4 regions of the Arthrobacter agilis genome follow, and region 4 is predicted to be linked to each of the others. Evidence: riboswitches for the same ligand, from Rfam matches in the RefSeq annotation. Region 4 holds a riboswitch; each other region holds the start of a gene.
What was found. A riboswitch is a leader RNA that binds a small molecule or an ion and turns the genes downstream of it on or off. The one in region 4 is predicted to bind S-adenosylmethionine.
Positions count from the first base shown of each region.

Region 1 (3,473 bases), 520 kb from region 4:
CCGCCGGCCACACCTACCCGGACTAGGAACACCGGGCCCGGCAACGCTGTGCAGACGGCGCCATCATGCCGCGCCGTCTGCATCGAGACCGGAGGACTAGAGAGCAGCCTCGATAGCCTCGGCGATCGGCGTCTCACCGCTGTTGAACTGGATCGTCTTGTCCACCGTGCCGAGGTTGCCGAGGACGACTGCGGCAACATGCGCAACGTCCTCGCGAGCCACTGAGTCCTGCTGCGGCTTGTCCGAGACCTCGATCTTCCCCGTACCGGGATCAGTGGTGAGGGCACCGGGGCCGAGGATCGTCCAGGCGAGTTCGGAGTTCCGCAGGTGCTCGTCGGCAGCAGCCTTGGCCTCCGCGTAGTGGAAGAATCCGTTGTCCTCGGGCACACCGTGATCCTTGCTCGCGCCGAGGTAGGACACCATGACGTACCGTCCGACCGAGGCTTCCTGCGCGGCGTCCATCGAACGGATGGCTGCATCGCGGTCCACAGCGTACGTGGCCTCGGGGCTGCTGCCTCCAGCACCGGCAGACCACACGACGGCGTCGTGCCCGCGGAAGACGTCAGCCATCTGCGCGACCGACAGCTCGGACACGTCCGCCACCACAGCGGTGGCACCCAGCTGCTCGACGTCGGACGCATGGTCCTGGTTGCGGAAGATGGAACTGACCTGGTGGCCCTGGCTCGTGAGGATCTTCGTGAGGTGCAGCGCTACTTTTCCGTGCCCACCGATGATGGCTACGCGTGACATGGGAACTCCTTCGGGTCGTCGGATGTCTTGGTTCCGACGCTAGTCCCCGGTCGCGGGTGCTGACCACCCACGGGAAGGTGTTCAGCCCGCAGCGCATGCCTATTCCCGACTGCTGCATGACATATCCGGCAGCTGTGGACCCAGCGCCCGTCCGGACGCAAGCGGACGGGATACCGGACGCCCGCCCTGTCAGGGACGGACCGGCTGGAGGCGGAAGCTCGCGCCCCGATGCTCCTCCGGCAACCGGTCACCCTTGCCGAACAGCTTCTGGCGCAACGTCCCCTCGGCGTACTCCGTCGGATAGGCTCCACGCTTCTGGAGCTCCGGGACGACGTAGGTGATGACGTCCTCGAAGGAGCCGGGTGTGATGGCGTAGGCCAGGTTGAACCCGTCGACGTCGGTCTCCTCCACCCATGCCTGGAGCTCGTCGGCAACCTGCTCGCCCGACCCGACGATCCGCGGACCCAGCCCACCGATCCCGGCCCACTCGGCGATGTCCCGCACGGTCCACGGCGCGCCGTCGTCGTTCACCTTCTGGAAGGTGGCGACAGCGGAGTGGATGGCGTTCGACTTCACGTTGCCGAGCGGTTCGTCGGGGCCGTAGGCGGACAGGTCCACGCCGAACCAGCCGGAGACCAGCACGAGCGCTCCCTCGTAGCTGACGTACTTCTGGTATTCGGCGTGCTTCGCCCGGGCCTTCTCCTCCGTCTCGTCCGTGATGACGGTGAGCAGTGTGTAGATCCGCACCGAGTAGCGGTCGCGCCCCGCGGCCTCGACGGCGTCTCGGATCTTCCGCACCACGTCCTTCAGGATCTCCTTGCTCGGCGCACCCACGAAGACCGCCTCGGCGTTGCCTGCGGCGAAGGCGATCCCGCGGGAGGACGCCCCGGCCTGGAAGATGACGGGAGTACGCTGCGGCGAGGGCTCGCTGAGGTGGATGCCCGGGACGGTGAAGTAGGTGCCGTCGTGGTTGATGTCGTGCACCTTGGCCGGGTCCGTGAAGACACCGCTCTCGCGGTCACGCACGACGGCGTCGTCCTCCCAGGATCCCTCGAGCAGCTTGTAGAGGACCTCGAGGTACTCGTCCGCGTGGTTGTAGCGTTCGTCGTGCTCGAGCTGGTCCTCGTTGCCCATGTTGCGCGCGGCGGAGGGCAGATAGCCGGTGACCACGTTCCAGCCGACCCTGCCGTTGGTGAGGTGGTCCAGCGTGGAGAGCCTGCGGGCGAACGGATACGGGTGCTCGTAGGCGGTACCGGCGGTGACACCGAAGCCGAGGTGCTCGGTGACGAGCGCCATGGCTGACACGAGCAGGAACGGGTCGTTGACCGGGGTCTGCGTACCCTGCCGCAGGGTCGCCTCGTTGGAACCGCCGTAGACGTCGTAGGTGCCGAGGACATCCGCGATGAAGATGCCGTCGAACAGGCCCTTCTCGAGCGTCTTCGCCAGATCTGCCCAGTAGCGCAGGTCCTTGTAGCGCCACGACTGGTCCTCCGGATGGCGCCAGAGACCGGGCGACTGGTGGCCGACGCAGTTCATGTCGAAAGCGTTGAAGCGGATACGGCGCGGTGCTGCGGGCATGGGAGATCCTCACGTCGGGGCACTGCCGTGGGGAAGCGCCATACTTGCCCGGCTGGTTCAACCCGGGCCGAATCCTCACCTGGGGCACCCCACTACAGCGAGAGGGTTGCCGTCCAACAAACCAGGGTTTTGCGTTGGAACTCTTGATTCTGGTGACGAGCGTAGGCGCCCTCCCGCATCACCGTCCAGACGCGCCTGTCACAGAGCGTCACGGTCAGCAAGGGGTGAGGGCTACCGGGAGACTGCGCCGGCAGGTGGGACTGCTAGCGGAGGTAGGACGCACCGTTGGCATCCACGACAGTGCCGCTGACCCAGATCGGAGCATCCGTGGCGAGCCAGGCGACGGTCTGCGCAATGTCCTCCGGCGTCGCCACCCGATTGAAGGGGCTCTGCGCCCGCACCGCGTCACCATCCGGGCCGTCGAGGACAGTCCTGCCCATGTCCGTCTCCACGAAACCCGGAGCCACTGCCGCCGCCAGGATGCCGTGCGGCGCCAGCGCAACGGCCAGCGACTGCGTCATGGCATGCAGCGCCGCCTTGCTCGCGCCATAGGCCGGAGTGACGGGCTCCCCACGATAGGCCCCCCGAGACCCTACGGAGACCAGGCGGCCACCGTCCGGGCCCGCAGGACGATCGAGGAGGTGACGCGCCACCAGCCATGCCAGGTTCGCGGGGCCCATCAGGTTCACGTCCAGTGTGCGTCGCCAGGCCTGCTGCCAGTCCTCGTAGGACGTCGTCGCGATGGGGTGCGCCTCGAAGATGCCGGCGTTGTTTACCAGCACGTCGATGCCGCCGAGGTTCTGCACCACACCGTCCACGATGCTCCGGCACGCCTCCGGATCCCCCACGTCGCCGACCACATCCACGTGACCCGAACCGGGAAGATCCCGCCGGACTGCCGCCGCTGCCGATGCGTCGCGTCCCGAGTGGACGGCGATACGGTGTCCCCGTCCAGCCAGTTCATGAGCGATGGCCGCACCGATCCCGCGGCTCGCGCCTGTCACCAGAATGCTCAGAGTCATGGATCAGACGCTACATCGTGCACGTCCGCCATCGCCGGGGATGGGCACCTGTGGACAGCGAACCGATGTCGGGGGAGGTCCTTGCTACGCTGCAACCCATTGCCCATGCTTCTCCCAGAAGGA
Region 1 is NZ_JAUSXO010000001.1:190,949-194,421, reverse strand. It holds gene QFZ50_RS00930 (HNH endonuclease) at 1-26, shown strand, start outside; gene QFZ50_RS00925 (SDR family oxidoreductase) at 97-750, opposite strand; gene QFZ50_RS00920 (LLM class flavin-dependent oxidoreductase) at 940-2,328, opposite strand; SAM riboswitch class IV at 2,364-2,477, opposite strand; gene QFZ50_RS00915 (SDR family NAD(P)-dependent oxidoreductase) at 2,592-3,350, opposite strand.
Region 1: another riboswitch for S-adenosylmethionine. It lies ahead of QFZ50_RS00920 (LLM class flavin-dependent oxidoreductase); the one in region 4 lies ahead of QFZ50_RS03070 (bifunctional o-acetylhomoserine/o-acetylserine sulfhydrylase).

Region 2 (3,473 bases), 2.1 Mb from region 4:
GTGGCCGTCTGATGTCCGTCCTCACCCGCACGTCGGCACCGCTCGACCGCTCCCGCATCAGCCGCCTCCAGGACAAGGCGCGCTACGCCCCCACCCTCGCGACGGTGGGCCTGTTCCTCGCGATGTTCGCCGTGGGCGCCGCCATGTACCCGGGATTCCTGTCCGGCCAGGTCTTCCTGAACCTGCTGATCGACAACACCTTCCTGATCGTGCTCGCCGTGGGCATGACGTTCGTCATCCTGACCGGGGGCATCGACCTGTCGGTCGGCTCCGTCGTCGCGCTCTCCATGATGATCGCCGCGTCCCTCCTGCAGGCCGGCTGGAACCCGTTCGCCGTGATCGTCCTCGTGCTCCTGACGGGCGCGACCTTCGGCCTGCTCATGGGCCTCGTGATCCAGGTCTTCGAGATCCAGCCGTTCATCGTCACCCTCGCCGGGCTGTTCCTGGCGCGCGGGCTCTGCTACGTGATCAGCGTCGACTCGATCACCGTGACGGACCCGTTCTTCACGGCGATGGCCCAGGCGCGGATCCCGCTGGTGGGGAAGCTGTTCGTCTCCCCCGGTGTCCTGATCGCCCTGCTCGTCGTCGTCGTCGCGTTCTACATCCTGCACCAGACGCGCTTCGGCCGGACCGTGTACGCCATCGGCGGCGGGGAGTCCTCGGCGATGCTCATGGGCCTCGCCGTCCCGCGCACCAAGATCCTCGTGTACGGGATCAGCGGGGTGTGCTCCTCGATCGCCGGCATCCTGTTCTCCTTCTACAGCCTCTCCGGGTACAGCCTTGCGGGCACGGGGCTGGAGCTGGACGCGATCGCCGCGGTCGTGGTGGGAGGCACGCTGCTCACCGGAGGGTACGGCTACGTGCTCGGTTCCCTCACCGGGGTGCTCGTCCTCGGCATCGTCCAGACGTTCATCTCCTACGAGGGCACGCTGAGCTCCTGGTGGACGCGCATCGTGATCGGCGCCCTGCTCCTCGCCTTCATCCTGCTGCAGAAGCTGTTCAGCCGGAAGGTGAGACTCGCCTGAGGTCGCGGTGCCGCCCGCTACGCTGGGGGCCATGACCGTTCTCGTGTTCCTCGACCCAGGCCATGACGACGGACGGGTGGCCGACGCGTCGCAGCCGCAGCTGATGGCGACCGATCTCGGTGCCACCCGCGGCGACGGCGTCTTCGAGTCGATGCTGGCCGTCGACGGCACCCCCCGCAAGGAGCAGGCGCACCTGGCGAGGCTCGCGTCGTCGGCCGCCGCCCTCGACCTGGCCGTGCCCGGCGCCGACGCCTGGGGCCGGGCGGTCCGCACGGCCCTGCGCGAGTTCGCGGCGGCCGAGCCCGACAGGACCAGCGCCGTCGTGAAGCTCGTCGCCACGCGCGGCGTCGAGGGGGCGGGGCGGGCGACGGCGTGGGTGCAGGTGGCTCCGGTCCCGGCGGCGACGCTGGCGCAGCGCGCGGCGGGCCTGCGGGTCCTCCTCCTCGAACGCGGGTACGACAGCACCGTGGCGCAGCGCGCGCCCTGGCTGCTCATGGGAGCCAAGACCCTCTCCTACGCCGTGAACATGGCCGCGATCCGCCACGCGAAGGCCGCCGGCGCCGACGACGTCATCTTCACCTCCTCCGACGGCAAGGTCCTCGAAGGGCCCACGTCCACCGTGCTGCTCGCCCGCGAGCGCGACGGGCGGAAGACGCTCGTCACGCCGCAGCTCGAGAGCGGCATCCTGGCCGGCACGTCGCAGGCGGCGCTCTTCGCTGCGGCGAAGGGGCAGGGCTGGGAGCTCGGCTACGGACCGCTCGAACCGCACCACCTCTTCGAGGCCGACGCCGTGTGGCTCATCTCGAGCATCCGGCTCCTCGCGCCCGTCCTCTCCCTCGACGGGCAGGAGCTCCGCACCTCCGCCGCCCTGACCGCCGAACTCACCGACCTCGTGGACCGTTTCGTGTAATTTCCGCCACATCGCGCGCCCTGATGCGCGGAATTCCGCGTCAAGGGGCGGATCGGCCGCCGTCCCGTTTTGACCCGGCGCTCCGTGCTGCCCTAGCGTTTTGCTCAAATCAAGAGTTCCAGCCCTCAGGCCCTGGCCGGCTGGACAGCAACCCTCTCCCGTAGTGGGGTGCTCCAGGTGAAGATTCGGCCGCCGGGTCCAGTCCCCCGGTAGGCAAGTACGGCGTCGTGCGGTCCTGTCCCGGTGTGTCGTCCGGGGCCGCCCGCCACAGACGCGCACAGCCCAGAACAGCGAGCATGTCACCCAGCAGCCAGCAGTCCCCTCCCGCCGGTCTCCGGCGTCGCCCAGCACCCCACCCCGTGGGCCCGCATCCGGGCCCGCCAGCACGAAGGACACCATGAACCTCTCCCGCAAGGTCCTCGCGGCCCTCGCCGTCCCCCTGCTCGCCCTCACCGTCTCCTGCGGCAGCAGCAGCAGCAGCGAACCCACCGAGACCACCGACGCCCTGGCCGGCAGCGACCAGCAGTCGCTCGACCAGTACACGACCGAGACCACCACCCCGATCGAGGAGATCGACACGGCGGGCCTCGGCCTGATCACCGACGGCACGCTGCGTGTCGGCACGCTCTCGGACGCCCCGCCGAACATCTTCCTGAAGGACGGCGTCTTCACCGGCTACGACAACGAACTGCTGCGCGCCATCGGTGACAAGCTGGGCCTCGAGGTGGAGTTCGCCTCCACCGACTTCTCGGCGCTCCTCGCCCAGGTGCAGAACAAGCAGTACGACGTCGGATCCTCCTCGATCTCCACGACGGAGGCCCGCCGCGAGAACGTCGGCTTCACCAACGGCTACGACTTCGGCTACATGGCCGTCGTCGCGAAGACCGACTCCGCCGTCACCGGCTTCGACTCCCTGTCCGAGAGCACGCGCATCGGCGTGGTCCAGGGCACCGTCCAGGACGACTACGTCACCAACACCCTGGGCCTCGAACCCGTACGATTCCCGGACTACAACACCGTCTACGCCAACGTGAAGAACGGGCAGGTGGACGCCTGGGTGGCACCGTCGCAGCAGGCCACCGGCCAGGTGAAGGAGGGCGACGACACCACGATCGCCGAGACCATCATCAACACCGAGAACTTCACCGCGTACGCCGTGAACAGCGAGAACCAGCCGCTCATCGATGCCCTGAACGCGGGTCTCGACGCCGTGATCGCCGACGGCACGTGGACCGAGCTCACCCAGGAGTGGTACCCGGACCGCGAGATGCCCACCGACTGGAAGCCCGGCAGCAAAGCCGTGGACGTAAAGTAGCGGTCCCTGCATGGACGCCCTGGAACAACTCGGAAAGACCTTCTTCGACTGGGAGGCGATGGTCGCCGTCCTGCCGGACCTCCTGACCGTCGGACTCCCGAACACGCTCATGCTCGCCCTGGCCTCGGGGATCATCGGAACGATCGTCGGCATGATCCTCGCGATCATGGGGATCTCCCGCAACCGGGTGCTCCGCTGGATCGCGCGTATCTACACGGACATC
Region 2 is NZ_JAUSXO010000001.1:2,834,041-2,837,513, forward strand. It holds gene QFZ50_RS13175 (ABC transporter permease) at 1-12, shown strand, start outside; gene yjfF (galactofuranose ABC transporter, permease protein YjfF) at 12-1,025, shown strand; gene QFZ50_RS13185 (aminodeoxychorismate lyase) at 1,057-1,935, shown strand; SAM riboswitch class IV at 2,043-2,161, shown strand; gene QFZ50_RS13190 (ABC transporter substrate-binding protein) at 2,333-3,250, shown strand; gene QFZ50_RS13195 (amino acid ABC transporter permease) at 3,261-3,473, shown strand, end outside.
Region 2: another riboswitch for S-adenosylmethionine. It lies ahead of QFZ50_RS13190 (ABC transporter substrate-binding protein); the one in region 4 lies ahead of QFZ50_RS03070 (bifunctional o-acetylhomoserine/o-acetylserine sulfhydrylase).

Region 3 (3,473 bases), 510 kb from region 4:
GTCTTCGGCCCCGCCATGCGGGCCGCGGGCCTCCCGTGGCTGGTCCCCCTGCTCGACGCCGGTGCCGCCCTGTCCTTCTTCGCGTGCACGCTCGCGTGCGCCACCGCACTGGCCCGGGTGCTGCTGACCATGGGCCGGGAGGATGTCCTGCCCGCCTGGCTCGGGTGTGCACACCCGCGGTTCCAGACGCCGGTCCACGCCGTGCTGGCCGCCATGCCCGTGGTGACGGTCGTACCGGCGGCGCTGATCCTGCTCGGCTTCGGAACGGGCGAGGCGATGAACAAGCTCCTCGGTACCGCCGCCACCGCCTACGTCACCGCGTACCTGCTGGCGTGCTGCACGGCACCGGTCTTCCTGCGGCGCATCGGCGAACTGACCCTCCGCACGGCGCTCGCCGCCGGGGTCGCCTCGGTGGCACTCGCGGGCGCCCTGGTCGCCTATCGGATCACCCTCGCAGGTGCAGGCCGGAGCGCGAGCGGCTGGATCTACTGCGTCCTGCTGGCCACCGCGCTGCTCTGGTTCCTGGTGCACCGCCGCCGCAGGCCGGCAGAACCCGTCCTCGGGCTCTACGACGTGCCCACCCAGGACGCCGTGCTCGGAGGTGGTCGGAACACTGCCGCGGGCGATGTCCCATGACAGCGGACCGGCCCGACGACGTCGACCTGCGGGCCCGCCAGCCCAAGGCGGTCCGCAGCGCACTCGCAGTGCTGGAGGAGGTGGCGCGCTGCGGTCCCGGGGTCACCGGACTGGAGGTGAGCCGCAATCTCGGGCTGCCGAAGGCGACCACCTACCGGCTCCTGAACCTGCTCGTCGAGGACGAGTACCTGGTGCGGCTGCCGGACCTCAGCGGCTTCGCGCTCGGCCGGAAGGTGGAACTCCTGGTGCGGCTCTCGGGAACCGGGGAGGGCCGTCCCGCAGCGCCGCGTGACCGAATATGACGGGCACCACTGGCGCCGCCGTCCTCCCGTGCGCTTAGCTTGTGCCATAACCATCCCGAGCGGCCGAGAGACCTGGATCGACGACGCCGCAGCAACCCTCCCCGTGTAGCAACGGGGAACGGTGCTACTGCCAGGACCGATGGAGAAGCTACAAGCTTTCGTTGGTCTGCCCCTCCCGTGCTCCGGCACGCCCGGGCGACTGCTGGCTGACCTGTATCACCCTCCATCGGGCGATGATTCAGGAGCCACGCGTGGAAACAGCAAGCCCCAGCACCTCCCGCCCACCCCGCACCCTCGCCCTGCTCGCCGTCGCGGCGGGGCTGGTGCTCACCACGAGCGGTTGCGGAGGATCAGCCGCCGCGAGCGAGGACGACACCTTCGTCTTCGCCACCGGCAAGGACATCTCCTGCCTTGACCCCCACGTCAACGGCGACATGCCGCAGGCGTCCATCGCGGCGAACTACCTCGACTCCCTCGTGTCCCAGGACAGCGAGGGCGCCATCCATCCCTGGCTCGCCACGGACTGGTCGGTGTCCGAGGACGGCCTCACCTACACCTTCACCGTGCGCGACGACGTCTGGTTCACCGACGGGACCAAGCTCACCGCGGAGGCGGTCAAGGCCAACCTCGACCACATGATCGACCCGGACACCCAGTCCGGCACGGCCGGCGGCTACCTCAAGCCCTATGTGGGCACCGAGGTGGTGGACGAGACCACCGCGGTCGTCACGCTCAACCGCCCGTACGCCGCGTTCCTCGAGGTGCTCGCCCAGCCGTTCCTCGGCATCGAATCACCCGAGGCCCTCAAGCGGCCGCAGGCCGAGAACTGCAACTCACCCGTGGGGACCGGGCCCTACAGGATCGTCGACTACGTGCCGCAGTCCAAGGTCAGCCTGGTACGTAACGAGGACTACAACTCCGCCCCGCCGTTCGCCCAGCACGAGGGGCCGGCACACATCGAGAAGATCGAGTGGCGGATCGTCCCCGAGGACTCCACCCGCTACGGCCTCCTGAGGGCGGGCCAGGTGGACGCCCTCGACCTCATGCCGTCGGTGCACTTCGACGAGGCCGAGGCCGACCCGAACGTCGAACTGATCCTGCAGGACCGGCCGGGCAACCCGACCAACCTGATCCTCAACACCACACGGGCACCCTTCGACGACGTGGACGTCCGCAAGGCCTTCCTGCGCAGCGCCTACGTGGACGCGGGTATCAACAGCGTGTACTTCGGTACCGTGACCCGGGCCGGTGGACCTCTGAGTTCCACCACGGGCTTCTACTCCCCCGACTTCGAGCACGTCTACGACCCGGACCCCGACGAGGCGGCGCGCCTGCTCGACGAGGCCGGCTGGACCGGGCGCGACGACGAGGGCTACCGCGTGAAGGACGGCCGGCGCCTGACGGTGCACTTCCCCTACACGCCGGGCGCGTGGCCCACCGCGCACCAGGCGCTCGTCACGCAGATCCAGGCGACGGCGAAGAAGGCCGGTTTCGAGGTGCTGATCGAGAACGGTGACGGCGCGACCGTCAGCGAGCTCGGCAACAACTTCGAGTACGACCTCCGCGCCGACTACTGGAACACGAACACCGCCGACGTGCTGCGGATCGTCTTCTCCTCGGAATACACCGAATCGGCGGGCTTCGTCCCGAACGGTTCGGGCTTCCGCAACCCGGAGCTGGACGGCATCCTCAACGACGCCCTGGCCACGGACGACCCCTCCGAGCGCGAGGACCTCTACTACCAGGCACAGCAGATCGTGAGTGACAGCGCCCTGCAGCTGCCGCTCTACAACCAGGCCAGCCAGGTGGCGCTGCGCAGCGACCGCTACGGGAACCTCACCCTCGAACCGAGCCTGTCCCTCCCCTACCTCTACGACGTCACGGCGGTGGATTCAGAATGAGCACCCAGTCCCTCGATTCCCTCAGCGCAGCACCCCGCACGACGGCGACGGCGGGTACCGCCGGCAAGGTCATCGCAAAACGTGCAGCCGGCAGCCTCTTCGTCCTCTGGGCGGCCGTGACCCTCACGTTCTTCGTCCTCCGCCTCACACCGGGTGATCCGATCACCGCGATCCTCGGCGGGGCGGGATCCTCGCCGTCGGCCGAGACGGTCGCGGCGGTGCGGGCCGAGTACGGGCTCGACCAGCCCGTCCTCGTCCAGTACCTCTCCTACCTCGGGAACCTGCTCACCGGCGACTTCGGGGTGTCCTACATCTTCAAGGTCCCGGTCCTGGAGATCATCGGCCCGCAGATCCTGCCCACGCTGCAGCTGGCCGGGCTCGCCCTCGTGTTCGCCTGGGTGATCGCGCTGGCGTTCACGCTCCTGACGGTGGGCCGCGGGCGCGTGCTCGACGGTGCCGGGCGTGCTGTCGAGGTGTTCTTCGCCTCCCTCCCCCAGTTCTGGGTGGGCATCATGCTCGCCGTGGTCTTCGCGGTCACCCTCGGCTGGTTCCCGGTCGCCGGCAACGACGGCGTCCGGTCGCTCGTCCTGCCTGCACTCTCCCTGGCGGTCCCGCTCGCAGGGTTCATCGCCCA
Region 3 is NZ_JAUSXO010000001.1:201,026-204,498, reverse strand. It holds gene QFZ50_RS00965 (APC family permease) at 1-636, shown strand, start outside; gene QFZ50_RS00960 (helix-turn-helix domain-containing protein) at 633-938, shown strand; SAM riboswitch class I at 986-1,084, shown strand; gene QFZ50_RS00955 (ABC transporter substrate-binding protein) at 1,190-2,839, shown strand; gene QFZ50_RS00950 (ABC transporter permease) at 2,836-3,473, shown strand, end outside.
Region 3: another riboswitch for S-adenosylmethionine. It lies ahead of QFZ50_RS00955 (ABC transporter substrate-binding protein); the one in region 4 lies ahead of QFZ50_RS03070 (bifunctional o-acetylhomoserine/o-acetylserine sulfhydrylase).

Region 4 (3,473 bases):
CTGCTGTTCGCGTGGTTCTACACGCGGACCCGGAGGGTCATGCCGCTGGTCGTCGCGCATGCGCTCATCGACACCACGGGGTTCGTCGGATTCGCGCTCCTCGGGCCCGCCATCGGCATCGGCGGATGACCAAGGACAGCCTTGCTTTGCTTCTTTGCGCGCACGAATCGTGACTAAATTATCGGGTGATCGCGGTGCTACAGTGACTTCATTCACGGAATTGAACCGCGGTTCCAGCCGGGCCGCTACGGATGTGAACCAGGAGGAACGATGAGCGTCGTCACGAGTGTCTCCGAGTGCAGTGTCCACAACTGCTCGTTCAACCACGACGGCTGTACGGCCGTCGCCATCACGGTGTCCGGGTCCGAGGAGCACGCGTCCTGCGCCACGTTCATCGACACGTCCGTCAGCGGTGGCCTGCCGAAGATGCTGGCCCACGTCGGCGCCTGCCAGCGTGCGGAATGCTCCTTCAACCACGACCTGCTGTGCAGCGCCCCCGCCGTCAAGGTGGGCCCCGGCGCCGAGGCCGCCGACTGCCTCACCTACACCCACGCCTGATCCGGGCGGCTCTCCGCGGGCCGTCCGCGCCTCCACCGGAGGCGGGAACGAGGAAGGGACCGGACGAATCGTCCGGTCCCTTCCGCGTCGTCCGGGCCGATGCCCGACCGACTGCTAGATCTCGATGCGCCCGTCGGCCGTCTCGAACGTCACCGACATGATGCCGGGTGTGCCGTTCGGCGCGATCCACTGGACCTGGACGCCGTCGAGCGTCGCCTCGACATCCGTGCCGAGCCACTCCGTGACGCGCTCGGAGGAGCCGGCGATCGTCAGGCAGTCCAGCTTGACGGACGCGGGGCGGGCCTTGGAGGGGTGGAGGTCCTCGGTGCCGTCGTCCCAGCGGAGCAGGTAGGGGACCTGCGGGTCCGCGATCAGGCCCTTGATGCCGATCTGCTGCCAGGTCAGTTCCTGGCCGTCCGGGAACTTGCGGTTGCCGGGGACGGCGCTGCGGCCGAGGCGCTCCTCGAACGGCCCGAGGTCGTCGACGGCGACGCACCAGCCCATCCAGCCGCCGCCGGCCTCGGAGCGGGCGCGGACGGCCTGACCGAAGGGGGCCTTGTCCGACGCGGGGTGGTTGAGGACCTCGACGACCTCGAGGTACTGGCCGTTCGCCAGGGGGAAGATCATGTTGCGGGTGCCGAAGCGCGGGTGCACACCGCCCTTCACGGGCTCCATGCCGAGCCGGGCCGAGATACGGTCGGCCGTCGCGGCGAGTCCATCGGGTTCACAGGCGTAAGAGACGTGGTCCAGGCGCATGCCGACAGTGTTGCACTAAGTGATGTGCGTCTCGACTAAGGCTTGCCTTACTCCCGTTCCCGCGCCCTGTGCGCCCCTCGACGCACCTCCCGCCACCTCGACATCGCCCTCGGTTTCGCCCCCGGGATCGCCCTCGGTTCCGTCCGCCGTCCTGCCCGCCGCATCGCCCGCCGCGGGCACGCCGGGGGCACCACTTCACGCAATGTCATACGTGTTGCCGGATCCGCCCGCATGGGCTTTCATGAATGCAGGTCATGAGTGCCAGCACGAAGCCCCGGCTTGCTGGCCGGCAACCCTCCAACCGCGGTGGGGTGCCCCGGGTGAGGACCAGGTGCGGCGCCAGACCGGCGCCGCGCAAGCGCGGGCTCCTGCGGGGCCGAGGTCCCGGGGCGGCAAGTCCGCCGGCGGGGCAGCGGACGAGGAGGAGCCCTTTCGACAGGGAGCACCATGTCCAACGATTGGTCCTTTGAGACACGCCAGATCCACGCCGGCCAGGTGCCGGACGCAGCCACGGGAGCGCGTGCGCTCCCCATCTACCAGACGACGTCGTTCGTCTTCCCGAGTGCGGAGAGTGCTGCCAACCGGTTCGCACTGACGGAACTCGCCCCTATCTACACCCGCATCGGGAACCCCACCCAGGAAGCGGTGGAGACGAGGATCGCGAGCCTCGAGGGCGGCGTCGGCGCGCTGCTGCTCGCCTCGGGGCAGGCCGCGGAGACCTTCGCGGTCCTCAACATCGCGGAGGCCGGGGACCACATCGTGGCCAGCCCCAGCCTCTACGGCGGCACCTACAACCTCTTCAAGCACACCCTGAAGAAGTTCGGCATCGAGACCACCTTCGTGGAGGACCCGGACGACCTCGAGCAGTGGCGCGCCGCCGTCCGGCCGAACACGAAGCTGTTCTTCGGGGAGGTCGTGTCCAACCCGCGGCAGGACGTCCTCGACCTCGAGGGCATCAGCGCCGTCGCCCACGAGCACGGGCTGCCCCTGATCGTCGACAACACCCTCTCCACGCCCTACCTGATCCGGCCCATCGAGTGGGGCGCGGACATCGTGGTGCACTCGGCCACGAAGTACCTCGGCGGGCACGGCACCGCGATCGCCGGCGTCATCGTCGACTCGGGGAACTTCGACTTCGCGCAGTACCCGGACCGTTTCCCCGGTTTCAACACGCCCGACGAGAGCTACCACGGGCTCGTCTACGCGCGGGACCTCGGGGTCGGCGGCGCGCTCGGCGCCAACCTCGCCTACATCCTGAAGGCCCGGGTGCAGCTGCTGCGGGACCTCGGCTCCGCCGTGTCGCCCTTCAACGCCTTCCTCATCGCGCAGGGCATCGAGACCCTCAGCCTGCGCCTGGAGCGCCACGTCCAGAACGCCCAGGCGGTCGCCGAGTGGCTCGAGGGGCACGACGACGTCGAGGGCGTCGCCTATGCCGGGCTCGCCTCCAGCCCGTGGTACGAGCGCGGGCGGAAGTACGGCCCGGGCGGCACGGGGGCCATCGTCAGCTTCGACATCGCCGGGGGACTGGAGGCGGGCAAGCGCTTCGTCGACGCCCTCGAGCTGCACTCCCACGTCGCGAACGTGGGCGACGTCCGCTCGCTGGTCATCCACCCGGCGTCCACCACGCACAGCCAGCTCGGCGCGGAGGCCCAGCTCACCGCGGGGGTGCGTCCCGGCCTGGTCCGGCTGGCCGTGGGCCTCGAGAACATCAACGACATCCTCGCCGACCTCGACGCGGGCTTCCGCGCCGCCAAAGGAGCCTAGCCCTTCGTGACCGCCTACCCTGCTGCACCGCTGCACCCCGGGATCGACGGCGCTCCGTCGGGAGACGGACTCCTGCGCATCGCGTCGATCGGGCCGCTGGCCTTGGAGGCCGGGGGTGAGCTGCCCGACGTCCAGCTCGCCTTCGAGACCTGGGGCCGGCTCGACGAGGACGGCTCCAACGCCGTGCTCGTGCAGCATGCCCTGACGGGCAGCTCCCACGTGGCCCGCGGGGCCTCGGAGGAGGAGGGCTGGTGGGATTCGCTCGTGGGCCCCGGCCGCACGGTGGACACCGACCGCTACTTCGTGGTGTCCGTCAACATGGTGGGGGGCTGCTACGGGTCGACGGGCCCGGCCAGCCTCGCACCCGACGGACAGCCCTGGGGATCGCGCTTCCC
Region 4 is NZ_JAUSXO010000001.1:709,194-712,666, forward strand. It holds gene QFZ50_RS03055 (CPBP family intramembrane glutamic endopeptidase) at 1-129, shown strand, start outside; gene QFZ50_RS03060 (DUF1540 domain-containing protein) at 271-558, shown strand; gene QFZ50_RS03065 (VOC family protein) at 673-1,314, opposite strand; SAM riboswitch class IV at 1,565-1,681, shown strand; gene QFZ50_RS03070 (bifunctional o-acetylhomoserine/o-acetylserine sulfhydrylase) at 1,762-3,078, shown strand; gene metX (homoserine O-acetyltransferase MetX) at 3,085-3,473, shown strand, end outside.